DNA from 4 places in the Shewanella sp. HL-SH4 genome. Region 3 is predicted to be linked to each of the others. Evidence: predicted binding sites of a transcription regulator. Region 3 holds the regulator's gene; each other region holds the start of a gene.
What was found. The regulator sigma-54, encoded in region 3, starts transcription at its own class of promoters, with help from an activator protein. The targets are predictions, from matches to a motif close to GTTGGCACGNNNNTNGNNT.

Region 1 (2,209 bases), 870 kb from region 3:
TTGAATGCCATTACTAACCATAGTGATCAATTGTTGCTTCATTACCGGTGAAAAACGTTGGATCATCTCCTGCATTTGAACTTGAGATTCACCCTGCTGCTTTAAAGATAATTGAAACTGCGGTACTTCACTTTTATGAATAGGAGTAAAACTACTTTGATTTTGCATCGCCTTTACATCAATCTCTTCATCCGGAGCACCAAAAACGTCAATACGAGCTGATTTGGCTAATTCGCTATCTATATTGGTTAACGCTGCAACAGAAGCTGTTTTAAGCGACTCAGCAGAAGCTGGCGTTTTTGAGTCAACCTGCGCCACAGCCATTGGCTCAATGACGTTAGCTGGACTAGGAGCTTCATCGCCCAAAATATTGCCACTATCTTGAGTGTCCACCGAGCTAAATAAAGCATTATTTTTTTGACCCAAAGAGTCATTCGCTAATTTAGTCGCATCACTGTCTTGAATGATATTGTTAGCCATATTGGTACTAGCCATAGCAGACATTGGAGCTTGAAGGGGCGCAATTGGAGAAGACTCTGTAATCGCTGGAGAGACATCATTAAGTGAATTAGCAGCAATAGGATCTAATTTAACCTCTAAATTTTTAGCTGCTAAGTCTAAAATAGATTCATCAAGTACCGGAGCTTGTAAATTAAAGTCAGCTACAAGGTTAACTAAATCATCATGGCTCAGCGCAATTAACTGCTCTGCTGATAAAGTTGAAAAATCGCTCAATGATTCTTTTTCTGAATCCGACAATGATGCCAAAAATTCGTCATTAGACTCACCTTCAACCGGCAATTGAATCATATTACTAAACAAGCTATTTTCTAATAGCTCTATGTCATTACTGGCGACTTGATTATCTAAAATGTCAAAGTCACTTTCACCATCAATGCCATCAATGCCATCAATGCCATCAATGCCATCAATGCCATCAATGTTGGATAAAGCCTGCGTTATAGCATCAAGACTGCCATCATCTGTAACATTACTTTCACCCTTAACCTCAAATATCGGCAATATTTGTCCGTCACCTTTTGACTTATCAAATGACTGCGCCATGTCTAATTGAGCGAAAATAAGCTCAATATCAGCTCCCTCTAGAGGCTCTGATAAATCAACATCAATAGTGGTGATTGCAGATTGCTCAGACTGTTTACTCGTATTAACAAGTTTAGCCGATTGAAAAGAAGACATTTGACTTGCTTGATTAAATTCATCTATAAATGATTTACTTTCAGACACTTGCATAGCATCTTTAGCCTGTGAGCCTGTAGACTTACTCGTACCAGTTAAGAGAATATTACCCATCTGTTGCATTATATATGCTCCACAAACTCAATCTAAAAGAAGATAATCAATCATCTTTTGTGTATTTAATCTACCGCCTAATAACACGCTAAACAAAATGTCACAACGCCACTTCAATGACGATTAATTATTACGTAGTAGATATTAAGCAATATAAGTGCCAACATAATAGTTGCAATTTGATTATCGTCTTATAAAGAAAGCTACTTATTTAAGCGCTGGCGAATATATTGCTGCATTGCAAACTCATCAGACATTTTTTGCTCGCGCTTAGTTTCTGCAATTTGTGCTTTTTCTGCTTTGTTGGCTAACAACATTTCAATGGCTTTACGTTTTTGTTGTTTTTCAAGCCAATGAGTTTGACGATAACTTATCTGGTATTCAGCATCTTGAACAGCTGTTACTTGTTGAGTAATAGCACTATCGACCTGTTTAATAAATTGATGAAATTGATGATATTGATTGGCGCTAATACTTTGCCCTTGTTGGCTTTTCATTTGCTTCATGTAATCGAGACGGTAGTTATTTAGCGCATCTAACTGACCTTGCCGTTTCTGTTTTTCAAATTGCGCCGACTTAAGCTGCATGGCGGCTTGGCTTTCAGCTTCGGTCGCTAGTTTGAGAACGGTAAATAACGGATCACTTGCCATAGGTTACCTCTTATCAACACACCAAATAAATCAACACAACTGATAAATCAACAGTAAAATAAATATTGCTTTGAATTAATTCTGACATTGACCCGCTATTTGCGTCATCATAATAGCGCTACTGTCAAAACTAATGGCTTCTTTATAACCCTGACGTAAAAAGGCATTCATTGCAGGTTGTAACCTAATCGCATTATCAATCCGCGGATCACTCCCTTGAGAATATGCCCCAATAGAAATTAAAT
Region 2 (2,209 bases), 470 kb from region 3:
GCATCATCCAAAGCAAAGCCTACGCAACACATTAAGCCAGTGGTTACCTAAACGCTTGGTTGAAACACTATTTGACGAGTCTCAACTGGATAAAGCATTAAACCAACTCGGCCACGGCGAGCGTGAAACGTTGGCTAGTGAGTTAAATGACTGGTCTATTGTCATGAATGGTACAGAAGGCTATCGCACTGCCGAAGTGACTTTAGGCGGCGTTGACACCAATGAATTGTCATCTAAAACCATGCAAGCTAACAAGGTACCAGGTTTGTATTTCATTGGTGAGGTAATGGACGTAAGTGGTTGGTTAGGCGGGTTTAATTTTCAATGGGCATGGTCATCAGGCGTTGCAGCGGGATTAGCTGTTTAAAGAGTTTTTTATGAGTTCTTTTGTCAAAATACAGAGGAACTCTGCTTTATAACTTTAGGTCGTTTTTCCTTCAATCAATCGTTTTTTTATTCATACTTTTTCTAATGCCTCTTCGTCATCTTGTTGTAACCACCTCGATTTTTCGTCGATATCCCCAATAATTTATTGGAATGCACCTTTGCCCATAATTAATGTGAAACTCTTACCGAATTGTCGGTAATTATTGCCAATAACTTAGTTTGTTAATGATATTGAAATAAAGAATTTAAATTTATTTTCTTTATTTATTAGTTTCTTAGTTGGTTTCTTAAAGATTGGCATGAAGTTGGCTTGGTATAAAGTAGTTAAATGATACACAAACAGTTGTTCATTAATACTAGTTTGTTTTTGTGCGTTATTGATCGTCCCATACTCAAGGAGGTTTCTTATGTTAGGTTGGACATTGATGTTTTTAGTTATTGCTATCATTGCAGGGGTGTTAGGTTTTGGTGGTATTGCTGGTACGGCAGCCGGTATTGCGAAAATAATCTTCTTTATTTTTATTGTGTTACTTGTTATCTCTTTAGTAGCAAGTGCAATACGAGGTAAAGCACCTAGGGCATAACATGATACAAGTGACGCCTTATAATTTAATACATAAACTACAAATGGAATGGCCTCATGGTCAAGGAGATCAATATGAATTTACTAAAAAAATTAAGCATGATGATTTTATTAGGATTAACAACAGTAGGCATGATGGCGTGCTCTGATAACAAAGCTGAAAATGCGGGTGAAAAAGTTGATGAGATGATGACCGACGCCGGTAATGCAGTTGAAGACGCGTGTGAAGACGTAAAGGAAGGTCTTAAAGCAGAAGACCCTAACTGTTAAAGATACTAGGCAGCGCACAATAATGCGCTGATTTCTGTTGTTTTTAAAATAGGACGCTTATATGTTAACCAAGATAAATATTAAGTATTACTACACAGGCGGGGCTTTATTAGCTGCGCTTTTGTGTGTGTTATTTAATTCACCATGGGCTAAATTTTTTATTGGTTGGTTAGCACTCTCTTTGGGTTTAGTGAGTTTTGCTTATTGGTTTAATGCTGGTGGTGTTTTTCGTAAAAAACAAAATGGTTCAATTCCTTGGTATATCAGCTGGGGATTCGTCCCTTTTCTATTGGGGTGTCAGGTTTATAATGCCTGGGCAAGAAAACACGATAAAGTACCCGCAATTCAAAAAATTGAAGATCAACTCTATTTAGCATGCCGTCTATTTCCTTCTGATATTGAATACCTTAAAACCCAAGGGGTTGATGCCATTCTCGATGTGACGGCTGAATTTGATGCATTAGATGGCACATTATTGGCTGAAGATATTGATTATTTAAATGTGCCTGTTTTAGATCATAGTGTCCCCTCGGAAGCACAACTTAATCAGGCGATAAATTGGCTAAATAATCAGGTTCGTAACGGTAAAAAGGTTGTAGTACATTGTGCACTAGGCCGTGGACGGTCAGTACTCGTGCTAGCTTCTTATCTTGCTTGTCGCGATAGCAAAAGTAATTTAGAGGATGTGTTGCATTCTATTAATGAAATTCGCCATACCGCTCGTTTGAATAAATGGCAATTTACAAAAGTATCCCAAATGTACCAACAAAATCGAATTAAAATTAATAAAACACTCTATTTAATTGCTAATCCTGTGTCGGGTGGTGGCAAGTGGCAAGATGATGCTGAATATATTCAACAAACCTTATCGAGCTATTATCGAGTAAAGCTGCTTGAGACGACAGAAGATAAAGATGCTGCAGTACAAGCCCGTGAAGCCGTTAAGTGCGGGGCAGATATAGTTGTAGC
Region 3 (2,209 bases):
GTTTTGTAAACTTACTTGTGACATATTCTCTTAGTGATTCAGTAATTTCAATATGATGACCCGTTAAGGTGATTTGCATATTTATCCTCCAATTGCCTAGGTAGATTATAAACTCTTACGTTGGTTTGAGGGAGGGATCATCATCGCTTCGCGGTATTTCGCTATGGTGCGACGTGCAACATTAATCCCTTGTTCTGCCAGAAGATCTGCCATTTTACTGTCGCTTAGTGGTTTTTTCTGGTTTTCAGCAGCAACCAGCTTTTTAATAAAAGCTCTAATTGCTGTAGACGAACATTCTCCGCCATCATCAGTACTGACATGGCTAGAGAAAAAATACTTAAGTTCGAACAGTCCGCGCGGTGTGTGCATATACTTTTGTGTGGTGACACGCGAAATAGTGGACTCATGCATTTCGACAGCTTCAGCTATGTCATTCAACACCATAGGCTTCATGGCTTCAGCACCGTACTCAAAAAAACCTTGCTGAAATTGCACAATACAATTGGATACTTTAAGCAGGGTGTCGCTGCGGCTTTCTAAGCTTTTGATAAACCATTTGGCTTCTTGTAAGTGACCTCGAATAAACTGAGTGTCTGTTGAACTCTTACTGCTTTTTGCCATGGCGGCATATTGTTGATTAATGCCTATTTTTGGCATGTTATCAGGGTTCAATTCAACGACCCAACGGCCATTCTTTTTGGTCACTGACACGTCTGGGATAACATATTCATCATCCGGTGGGGTGATCATTGTGCCAGGACGTGGATTTAAAGATTGAATTAATTCAATTGCTTCGCGCAGCTCATCTTCTTTTAGCTTAGTTTTACGCATGAGTGTGCGAAAATCACGTCCAGCAATCAAATCTAAATAATCTTTGATTAACATTCTGGCATTATCGATATGGGGCGTGTCTGGTGCAAACTGAACAAGTTGAATCAATAAACATTCACTTAAGCTACGTGAGGCGACACCCAGAGGGTCGAAATGTTGTATACGTTTTAGTACCGCTTCGACTTCGTCTAATTCGACAGAATCATCGCCCATAGCTTCTAAAATATCTTCAGTACTTTGGGTGAGATAACCTGTGTCATCAATGGCATCAATAATGGCAGTGGCAATAGCGAGGTCTGTTTCAGAAAAAGGGGTTAGATTTTTTTGCCATTCTAAATGCTCGTATAATCCTTCGGATGTTTCACCTTGGAAGGGCATGTCATCATTTGGCATGCTGCCAGAACCCGAACCAGGGCTTGCCATTGGGGAGGCGCTGTACACTTCATCCCAGGTAGTGTCCATTGGCAAGTCTTCAGACATTTGCTCTTTAGTCATTGACTCTGCGGTGTCGACATTTGAAGTGTCTTTTTCGACTACAGGTGCGCTTACTTCATTGAAGTCAGTTTCTGATAGGTCTTTGGAGTTATCATTTTTGTTGCTAAGTGCTGAAAATTCATCTTCCATTTCAAGCAAAGGATTGGAATCTAATACTTGTTGAATTTCTTGCTGTAACTCCAAAGATGATAACTGCAGCAAACGTATAGCTTGTTGCAGCTGTGGGGTCATAGTGAGGTGCTGACCCATTTTAAGTTGGAGTGAAGCTTTCATTACTGCTGATCCCTAGAAGAATTCGGCTTTCTACACTGATTAAAGTGAGTGATAGTCGCAATTTTTTAACAAATGGTTTTACTTTACCTATACACGATCAATTAACTTAGTCGCCAGAAACATTTTGCCAAGCAAGTGCTTCAGGTCCTATTTAGATTAACTATAGCTTGAATTGTTCGCCTAAGTATACTGCTCGAACTTGCTGATTGTTGAGTACTTCAGTTGGGGTGCCTTCGGCAATCAAATTCCCCTGGCTAACAATATATGCCCGCTCACATACATCAAGTGTTTCACGGACATTATGATCAGTAATTAATACGCCTAGGCCACGGTGTTTGAGTTGAAGAATAATTTTCTTAATATCAATCACTGAAATAGGGTCAACACCCGCAAAGGGCTCATCTAACAATATAAATTTAGGATTGGCTGCTAAAGCGCGTGCAATTTCTACCCGTCGTCTTTCACCACCAGATAGCGACATGCCTAAGCTATCGCGAATATGGGTAATATGGAATTCTTCTAAAAGATGCTCCAATTCCTGAATTCGCTCATCCGAAGTCATCGATTTTCGGGTTTGCAACACGGCCATAATATTATCTTGCACACTGAG
Region 4 (2,209 bases), 730 kb from region 3:
GAATCAGCGTCTGGGAAAGAAACTTTCTCAACGATGGTTTGGAAAAGTGGTGTCATGTCTTCGCTAACTACGTCTGGATCTAAGGTCGCGAAACCATTCAATGCTGAAGCATAAACAATAGGGAAGTCTAACTGTTCGTCAGTTGCACCTAAGTTGTCGAATAAATCGAATACTTGATCAATAACCCAATCAGGACGAGCACCAGGACGGTCAATCTTGTTAATAACAACGATTGGCTTTAGGCCTTGAGCAAACGCTTTCTTAGTCACAAAGCGAGTTTGTGGCATTGGACCATCAACTGCGTCAACTAACAATAATACTGAATCAACCATAGATAGAACACGTTCTACTTCACCACCGAAATCGGCGTGACCAGGTGTGTCTACGATGTTAATGCGGTAGTCGTTCCATTTGATGGCAGTGTTTTTTGCCAGAATGGTGATCCCACGTTCTTTTTCAAGATCGTTAGAATCCATCACACGCTCAGTCGCTTCTCCACGTGAAGCAAGGGTACCAGACTGCGCAAGCAATTTGTCTACCAGGGTCGTTTTGCCATGGTCGACGTGTGCAATAATGGCGATGTTACGTAAATTCTCTAGCACGGATAAAACCTCTATACCATCAAACAAAAAAAGGGATTATTTACAGCAACTATTTAATGATAGCCACCATAAAAAAGCGTGCCATTCTACTCCAGCAAGGTCTCAGTAGATAGGATTTTTTTTGAACACCCCATATTTTCGTCTTATTATGCTATAAATTTGCCGTTAATTTAGTGATATAAACTTTATCATCGCCTTAACGTAGGCTAGGTTACAAAAGATGTAAAACACAGTTTTCGCTATTTTGTTCAGTAAATTGTTATCTGTACGCACTTTTTGGGTTTCAGTCTCTATATAATCAAACTGGCGTGCACCACTCTGGTGTTGTGCACTGTTATGGTGCGTAGAATGGATCTATTTGGTGCAGACTTTGTTTTTTGAGAAAATCTAAAAATATCAAATTTATATAAATCAGATGCTTATATATCTGGCATGATAATAGCTAAGTAAACGTCATCATGTGGACATCATTGTTTTACATTAGTTTGCTGAGTCAATAAAACTTGGTGAACAGTAATATTAAATATTAGAAGGGAATACCCTTGACCCTACCGGAGGCTTGAGAATGTCAGTTGAATCAGTATTAAAGCAACTTAAAGAGTTAGAAGTTAAGTTTGTTGACTTACGCTTTACCGATACTAAAGGTAAAGAACAGCACGTTTCTATTCCATCTCATCAAGTAAATGAAGAGTTTTTTGAAGACGGTAAAATGTTTGACGGTTCTTCAATCGCAGGCTGGAAAGGCATCAATGAATCAGACATGGTATTAATGCCTGATCCAACTACTTTTGTTTTAGACCCTTTCACCGAAGAAACAACAGCACTTATCCGTTGTGACATTTTAGAACCTGGTACTATGACTGGTTACGACCGTGACCCACGCTCTATCGCTAAAAAAGCAGAAGCGTATCTAATTTCTACCGGTATTGCTGATACAGTATTGATTGGTCCTGAGCCTGAGTTCTTCTTATTTGATGACGTTCGTTTTGGTACTGATATGTCAGGTTGTTTCGTGAAGATTGATGCGAAAGAAGCTGCATGGAACTCTGGTAAAGAATACGCTGATGGCAACACAGGTCACCGTCCAATGGTGAAAGGTGGTTATTTTCCAGTTGCGCCAGTTGATTCTTCACAAGACTTACGTTCTGCAATGTGTTTAGTACTTGAAGAAATGGGTCAAGTTGTAGAAGCACATCACCATGAAGTGGCGACAGCGGGCCAAAACGAAATTGCAACACGTTTCAACACTTTGACTAAGAAAGCGGATGAAATCCAAATTCTTAAGTATGTTGTTCATAACATGGCGCATGCTTATGGCAAAACAGCGACCTTTATGCCTAAGCCTATCGTAGGTGACAATGGCAGCGGTATGCACGTACACCAATCTTTAGCTAAAGACGGTGTCAACTTATTTGCTGGCGATAAGTATGCTGGTTTAAGTGAATTAGCGCTTTACTACATTGGTGGTATTATCAAGCACGCTCGTGCATTGAACGCATTCACTAACCCAAGCACTAACTCTTATAAGCGTTTAGTACCACATTTCGAAGCGCCTGTTATGTTAGCTTACTCTGCGCGTAACCGTAGTGCATCTATTCGTATTCCAG

Region 1: ACRWQL_RS04165 (flagellar hook-length control protein FliK) is a predicted target of sigma-54. The motif match lies at 1,461-1,479, and genes of this name have one in related genera.
Region 2: ACRWQL_RS10090 (DUF1328 domain-containing protein) is a predicted target of sigma-54. The motif match lies at 681-699, and genes of this name have one in related genera.
Region 4: glnA (glutamate--ammonia ligase) is a predicted target of sigma-54. The motif match lies at 1,029-1,047, and genes of this name have one in related genera.

The regions. Positions count from the first base shown of each region.
Region 1 covers NZ_CP195037.1:738,867-741,075, forward strand. The annotation lists gene ACRWQL_RS04165 (flagellar hook-length control protein FliK) at 1-1,323, opposite strand, end outside; gene fliJ (flagellar export protein FliJ) at 1,518-1,964, opposite strand; gene fliI (flagellar protein export ATPase FliI) at 2,040-2,209, opposite strand, start outside.
Region 2 covers NZ_CP195037.1:2,070,988-2,073,196, reverse strand. The annotation lists gene ACRWQL_RS10095 (NAD(P)/FAD-dependent oxidoreductase) at 1-367, shown strand, start outside; gene ACRWQL_RS10090 (DUF1328 domain-containing protein) at 795-971, shown strand; gene ACRWQL_RS10085 (hypothetical protein) at 1,046-1,240, shown strand; gene ACRWQL_RS10080 (diacylglycerol kinase family protein) at 1,302-2,209, shown strand, end outside.
Region 3 covers NZ_CP195037.1:1,605,776-1,607,984, reverse strand. The annotation lists gene hpf (ribosome hibernation promoting factor) at 1-79, opposite strand, end outside; gene ACRWQL_RS07960 (RNA polymerase factor sigma-54) at 106-1,599, opposite strand; gene lptB (LPS export ABC transporter ATP-binding protein) at 1,760-2,209, opposite strand, start outside.
Region 4 covers NZ_CP195037.1:2,335,965-2,338,173, forward strand. The annotation lists gene typA (translational GTPase TypA) at 1-602, opposite strand, end outside; gene glnA (glutamate--ammonia ligase) at 1,168-2,209, shown strand, end outside.